DNA from 2 places in the Stenotrophomonas sp. YJH_SMC_46 genome. Region 2 is predicted to be linked to the other one. Evidence: predicted binding sites of a transcription regulator. Region 2 holds the regulator's gene; the other holds the start of a gene.
What was found. Region 2 encodes FliA, which starts transcription of late flagellar genes. Its sites were predicted from a motif close to TAAAGTTTNNCNNNCNNNGGCCGATAA; they were not measured.
Positions count from the first base shown of each region.

Region 1: AC5P8C_RS00130 (methyl-accepting chemotaxis protein) is a predicted target of FliA. The motif match lies at 1,632-1,658, and genes of this name have one in related genera.

Region 1 covers NZ_JCAFTO010000001.1:25,902-29,299, forward strand. The annotation lists gene AC5P8C_RS00125 (hypothetical protein) at 99-314, opposite strand; gene AC5P8C_RS00130 (methyl-accepting chemotaxis protein) at 413-1,603, opposite strand; gene hflD (high frequency lysogenization protein HflD) at 1,767-2,381, opposite strand; gene mnmA (tRNA 2-thiouridine(34) synthase MnmA) at 2,378-3,398, opposite strand, start outside.
Region 2 covers NZ_JCAFTO010000008.1:27,632-31,029, forward strand. The annotation lists gene flhF (flagellar biosynthesis GTPase FlhF) at 1-257, shown strand, start outside; gene AC5P8C_RS19715 (MinD/ParA family ATP-binding protein) at 244-1,131, shown strand; gene AC5P8C_RS19720 (RNA polymerase sigma factor FliA) at 1,128-1,871, shown strand; gene cheY (chemotaxis response regulator CheY) at 1,929-2,321, shown strand; gene AC5P8C_RS19730 (protein phosphatase CheZ) at 2,321-2,926, shown strand; gene AC5P8C_RS19735 (chemotaxis protein CheA) at 2,929-3,398, shown strand, end outside.

The DNA.
Region 1 (3,398 bases), on a different contig from region 2:
TCCTCGTCCCCTTCCTCAGGCTATGCAACAAATCCTAAAAGGCGACAGGCAAAGCAGAGGTGCAGATATCGCGGCGGCCATCCACGCATGGCGTGGATCTACTTCAGCGCTTCCCCATCCAGCCCGAGATCCCAGGCCAGGCCCAGCAGCGCCTCGTCCGCCCGCGACGGGGCCGGGCGCGCGTCCGCCAGCTGCTGCAGTTCGCGGATCTCCTCGCGGGCGACCTCTTCCAGTTGCTGCAGCTGCTCACGCACGCTCGCGTTGCGCGGGCGCTCGGTGTCGGTGAGGGCGGGCAGGGCGCGGATCAGGGTCATGGTGCGCGTACAGGATGCATCCAATGGCGGGTTACAGGCAAAGGCCCCGGACGAACCGGGGCCTTGCGGGCTGCCGGCGAGGGCAGCGGACATCAGGATCAGAACAGCTCGACGGTGCCGGCGCCCATGCTCTGCTGGGCAACCGGCTTGTGCGGCGGGCGTTCCCATTCGCTGCGCAGTTCGCGCAGGCGGCTGCCGGTGCGCTGCAGGGCGGTGGCGATCTCTTCGTCGAACACGCCGCCATTGCGGTGCAGCAGTTCCTGCAGCGCCACCGCTTCACGGTTGATCGCGGTCAGGCGGTCCAGGTGGGTGTGCACGCCGCCCAGGGCCTGGGTGGCGATGTCTTCGAACTGCAGGGCGCGCACGGCTTCAGCCACGCTGCCATCGATCGCACGGGCGCACTCGGACACTTCACGCATGCCGTCGCCCAGCGAGGCATTGATCTGGGCCACGTTGTCGAGCATCGCGGCCGCTTCCTGGCGCGCTTCACGGGAGCGGTCCATGTCGCGCGATGCCATGTGCGAGACCGTCTCGCGCACCTTGGCAATGGCGTCCTTGGAGCTGTGTGCCAGCTTGCGGATCTGCTCGTTGAAGGTGGTCGAGCGCTCGGACAGGTTGCGCACTTCGTCGGCGACCACCGCGAAGCCTCGGCCGGCTTCACCGGCACGCGCGGCTTCGATGGCGGCGTTCAGCGCCAGCAGGTTGGTCTGGTCGGCGATCGACTTGACGTCTTCCAGCAGCGCGAAGATGCCATCCAGGTGCTGCGCCATCTGGTCGATGTGCTGCACGGTGGTGCTGCTCTGGCCGCTGACCTGTTCCAGTGCTTCCACCAGCTGCTCCATGCGGTGGCTGGCGTGCTGGGCGAAACGGGCAACGTCGAGGCCGGCATTGCCTTCATCACCGGCGCGGTCGACGATGCGCGACAGGGCCTGGCTCTGCTGGCGCGACTTGCGGTTCATCGCATCGAAGCTGCCACCGAGGCTGGAGACGGCCTGGCGGATCAGGTCACGGGCGCGTTCCACTTCGCCGCGCGAACCCTCAATCTCGTTGCCGACGAAGTTGCGCAGTTCGGTCAGCAGCTGGTCCTGCTCACGCAGGACACGGGCATGTTCCGGGGAACGATGCGCCTGGGCGCGGGTGGTCCACCACGCAAAGCCGAGCCAGCTCAGCGTCATCGTGGTCAGGATCGCCCAGCGCAGGGCGGCCGGCCATTCGAAACCGATGGCGAAGGGGAGCAGCAGGGTCAGAGCCAGGGGGGCGGCCAGACGGATGAAAATGCGTGAGTACATGGACGTTCTCGGGAGGTGCACGGAGGATGTATCGGCCGTACCCCCTTTCTCTTTAACGTCGATGTGCCCCGAAGTGCATTCTGAATGCGCCGGTTTTCCGGCGCTGGCGGTGATTCGGTGTCCGATTCCCTTTTCCATGGAAAAGCGCCCGGACCCCATGCGCTTACGCCAGCTGGCGGTCCACCGCCTCGATCATCGCCTTGCGGCCGAACAGGAAGTCCCAGTAGCTGCCGCCCAGCTGCCGCCACAGCACCGCCGCGCGCACCGCGGCCAGCAGCAGGGCTCGGATCTCCGCCACCACACCGGCCTGGCCAAGGTAGTGCGGGTTGCCCTGCACCATCACCCGCGGCTTGAGGTGGCTGATGGTGTCCGCGTACAGGCTGCCCAGGCTGGCCAGCACATCCGGGTGGCCGCTGTCGCCCAGCTCGGCGGCCTGGCGCTGGGCGCGCTCGATGCCCGAGGCGACCTTGTTCACCGTGGCGCCATCCTGAACGAAGCGGCGCTCCAGCTGCAGCACCGACAGGGCCAGCTTGGGCAGGATCGGATCCTGGCCCTGGCTGCGGAAGTAGTTGTGCAGCAGGCGCAGCCCGGCCTTCAGTGCATGGCGGTCACCGAATACCGCCTGCGGCGAGGACGCATCGACACGGAACACGCTGTCCACGGCGGTGCGCACGGCGGCGGCGTCGGAATGGCCGGTATCGGCGATGCGGCGGACCTGCTGCAGGGCCTGTGCAATGCCGGCCAGGGCCAGGACGCGGTCGTCGACAGTGAAACTCATGCAGCGGATACCTCAAAAGGGGAAGGAGTGGTGCGCAGACGCTGTTCCAGCGGCGCATCGGTGGCGGCGATCACCGCGCCACCCAGGCACACATCACCGTCATACAGCACCAGCGATTGACCGGGGGTAACGGCACGCTGCGGGCGCGCGAAGGTGACCAGCACGCTGCCATCGTCCAGCACCTGGACCGTACACGGCTCGTCAGGTTGGCGGTAGCGGGTCTGGGCGGTGCATTCAAAGCGCCGCGACGGCGGCGAGCCGGCAATCCAGTGCGCGGTTTCCGAACGCAGGCGGTTGGAAAGCATCCACTTGCTGTCGCGGTCCTGGTCCACGTACAGCACGTTGCTGGCCACATCCTTGCCGACCACGTACCACGGTGCGGCCGGGCGGCCGCGTACGCCGCCGATGTTCAGGCCCTCGCGCTGGCCCAGGGTGAAATAGAACACGCCCGGATGTTCGGCGATCACGCTGCCGTCGGCCGGGTCAAGGATCTGGCCGGGCCTGGCCGGCAGGTAGCGGCCGAGGAATTCGCGGAAATCCCGCTCGCCGATGAAGCAGATGCCGGTGGAATCCTTCTTGGCGTGGGTCGGCAGGCCGACGTCGCGCGCAATCCGGCGCAGGTCGGTCTTTTCCAGGTCGCCGATCGGGAACAGGGTCGCTGCCAGCTGCGCCTGGCCCAGCTGGTGCAGGAAGTAGCTCTGGTCCTTGGAGCGGTCGGCGCCACGCAGCAGCAGCCATTGGCCACCGCGCTGGGCTACGCGCGCGTAATGGCCGGTGGCGATGCGCTCGGCGCCCAGCTCGCGGGCGGCATCCAGGAAATGCTTGAACTTCACCTCGCGGTTGCACAGCACGTCCGGGTTCGGCGTGCGGCCAGCGGCGTACTCGGCCAGGAAGTGCTCGAACACACCCTGCCAGTACTCGCTGGAGAAGTCCCGGAAGTGGAACGGGATACCGAGCAGGCCGCATACGGCGACCGCATCGCGGCGGTCATCCTCAGCGCGGCAGTCACCGCTGCCG
Region 2 (3,398 bases):
ACGAGGTGGTCCGCCGCTTCGGCGCCGCCAACCTGCAGGGTCTGGTGCTGAGCAAGCTGGACGAGACCGGCCGCTTCGGCAACGCCCTGTCTGTGGCCGTGGACCATGCCCTGCCGATCACCTGGGTGACCGATGGCCAGGACGTCCCGGAGGACCTGCACCGGGCCAGTGCAGCCAATCTCGTACTTCGCCTTGAAGATTTGCGCCGAGCGGCCGATATGCCCTGCAACCCGGAGTTGAACCATGCCGTCGCGTGAGTACGCCAAGCTGACCAAGACCTTCCCGCTGTCGGCCACCCGCAGCGAGCCGCTCGGCCCTGTGCGCACCATCGCGGTGACCGGCGGCAAGGGCGGCGTGGGCAAGACCAACGTCTCGGCCAACCTGGCTGTGGCGCTGGCGGGCATGGGCAAGCGCACGCTGCTGCTGGACGCCGACCTGGGCCTGGCCAACATCGACGTGATCCTGGGCTTGAACCCCACCTTTACGCTGGCCGACCTGGTGGCCGGCCGCTGCTCGCTGGACGACGTCATCGTCGAAGGCCCGAACGGCGTGCTGGTGGTCCCGGCCGCTTCCGGCCGCCGGCACATGGCCGAGCTGGCCCCGGCCGAGCATGTCGGCCTGGTCAACGTGTTCTCCGAACTGGAACGCGAGCTGGACATCATGGTGGTCGATACCGCCGCCGGCATCACCGACGGCGTGCTGACCTTCTGCCAGGCCGCGCAGGACACCGTGGTGGTGGTCTGTGACGAACCGGCCTCGATCACCGACGCCTACGCACTGATCAAGGTGCTGTCGCGCGAGCGCGGCGTGGACCGCATCCAGGTGGTGGCCAACATGGTGCGCGACCCCAACGAGGGCCGCGTGCTGTACGAAAAGCTGACCCGCGTGTGCGAGAAGTTCCTCGCCGATGTCTCGCTGAACTACCTGGGCTGCGTGCCGCAGGACGACTGGCTGCGCCTGTCGGTGCAGCGCCAGCAACCGGTGGTGAAGGCCTACCCGTCCAGCCCGGCCGCGCTGGCGATCACCGAGATCGCGCGCCGCACCGCACGCTGGCAGGCGCCGACCGAACCGCGTGGCGGCGTCGAGTTCTTCCTCGAGCGCATTCTCAAGCAGCGCGGGGTGGCCGCATGAAAGGCGCAGCCCAGTACCGGGAGGTCCAGCGCTCGGCGGCCAACGAGGTCATCTCCCAGCACTCGGACCTGGTGCGGCGCATCGCCCACCACCTGGCCGCACGCCTGCCGGCGAGCGTGGAGGTGGACGACCTGATCCAGGCCGGCATGATGGGGCTGATCGAAGCGTCGCGCAGCTACGACGCCGACCAGGGCGCCTCGTTCGAGACCTACGCCTCGATCCGCATCCGCGGTTCGATGATCGACGAGATCCGCCGTGGCGACTGGGTGCCGCGCTCGGTGCATCGCCGCGCACGCGACGCCGCTGCCACCATCCGCCGCCTGGAACAGAGCACCGGCCGTGCCGCCAGCGCCACCGAAGTGGCCGCCGCGATGGAGATGCCGCTGCCCGAATACCTGCGGCTGATGGAAGACGCCGCGCGTGGCCAGGTGCTGAGCCTGGAGTCACGCATCGAGGACCAGGGCGAGCTGGATACCGTCGCCCAGGGCGGCCCGACGCCGCAGCAGGTGCTGGAGCGCGGCGAGTTCGGCCGCGAGCTGGGCAAGGCCATCGGCCACCTGCCCGAGCGCGAACAGCTGGTGCTCTCGCTCTATTACGAGCAGGAACTGAACCTGAAGGAGATCGGCGCGGTGCTCGGCGTGAGCGAGTCGCGGGTCTGCCAGATACACGGCCAGGCCGTGCTGCGCCTGCGTGGACGATTGAAGATTTTCGAGGCGGCCGACGCCGGCCTGGAAGAGTGAACATGCCCGAGGCGGCTGCCCCCGGCCACCCGGAATGAACAACAAAGGAACTCTGCTTTGAACAAGAACATGCGCATCCTGATCGTCGACGACTTCTCGACCATGCGTCGCATCGTCAAGAACCTGCTGGGCGATCTTGGCTTCACCAATACCGCCGAAGCCGAGGACGGGCATGCCGCGCTGTCGCTGCTGCAGAGCCAGTCGTTCGATTTCGTCGTCACCGACTGGAACATGCCGGTGATGACCGGCATCGAGCTGCTCAAGGCGATCCGCGCCGATGCCAAGCTGAAGACCCTGCCAGTGCTGATGGTCACTGCCGAAGCCAAGCGCGAACAGATCATCGAAGCCGCCCAGAACGGCGTGAACGGCTACATCATCAAGCCCTTCACCGCGCAGACGCTGGAAGAAAAGCTCGGCAAGATCTTTGAACGCCTGGCGGCCAGCGCCTGATGGATACCACGGTCGACAAGAACGCCCTCGCCCTGCGCCTGCAGGAAGCCCTGGACGCACTGGAGTCCGGTGACGAAGCTGCCTGGCGGCAACGCATCGACGGACTGGTCGCGCTGCGCACGCAGCCGATGATGAGCGGCCTGTCGCGGCTGGCCCGCGAGCTGGGACAGGCGCTGGGTGAACTACCGACCGTGCCCAGCGAGGCCGGTGAGCTGGATGACGCCTGCGCGCGCCTGGACCACGTGGTGGCGATGACCGAACAGGCCACCCACCGTACCCTGGACCTGGCCGAGGAATGCCGCAGCCTGACCGAACAGCTGCGTGCCGAAGGCCTGCAGCCAGGCCAGGACGCGCAGCTCGAGCGCATCCGCCACAACCTGACCGAGATGGCCCTGACCCAGAGCTACCAGGACCTGACCGGGCAGATCATCCGCCGCGTGGTCGGCATTGTCCGCCGCGTCCACGAAGGCTTCGGCGCACTCGGCCTGCCGCCGGAACAGCATCGCACCGACCCGGCACTGGCCGGGCCGGCACTGAAGGGACTGGACCGCCACGCGGTCTCGCAGAACGACGCCGACGACCTGTTGTCGGATCTGGGGCTGTAAGCATGAGCGCGGTATCCGACGACATCACTGCCGATTTCATCATCGAGGCGCAGGAGATCCTGGACCGCCTCGGCGAACAGCTGGTGTCGCTGGAGCAGGCACCGCAGGACAGCGACCAGCTCAATGCGGTGTTCCGCGGCTACCACACGCTCAAGGGCGGCGCCGGCTTCCTCGGCGTCACTGCCATGGTCGAGCTGTGCCACGCCGCTGAGGAGGCGCTGGGCGCGGCGCGCGCCGGCCAGGCCGTGCTGCAGGCCCACCACTTCGACGCGGCCCAGCAATCACTGGATTACCTGCAGTCGATGCTGGACGCCGTGTCGTCCGGCACCGAGCCGGGCTATGCGCCGCCGGACCTGATCGCCCAGTTCGACGTGCACGGGGGTGCCGTGGCTGCGCCCGCCGCCGCAGCAGCACCCGCCGCGGGGGGCAGCGACCTGATCACCGACGACGAATTCGAGGCGCTGCTCGACCA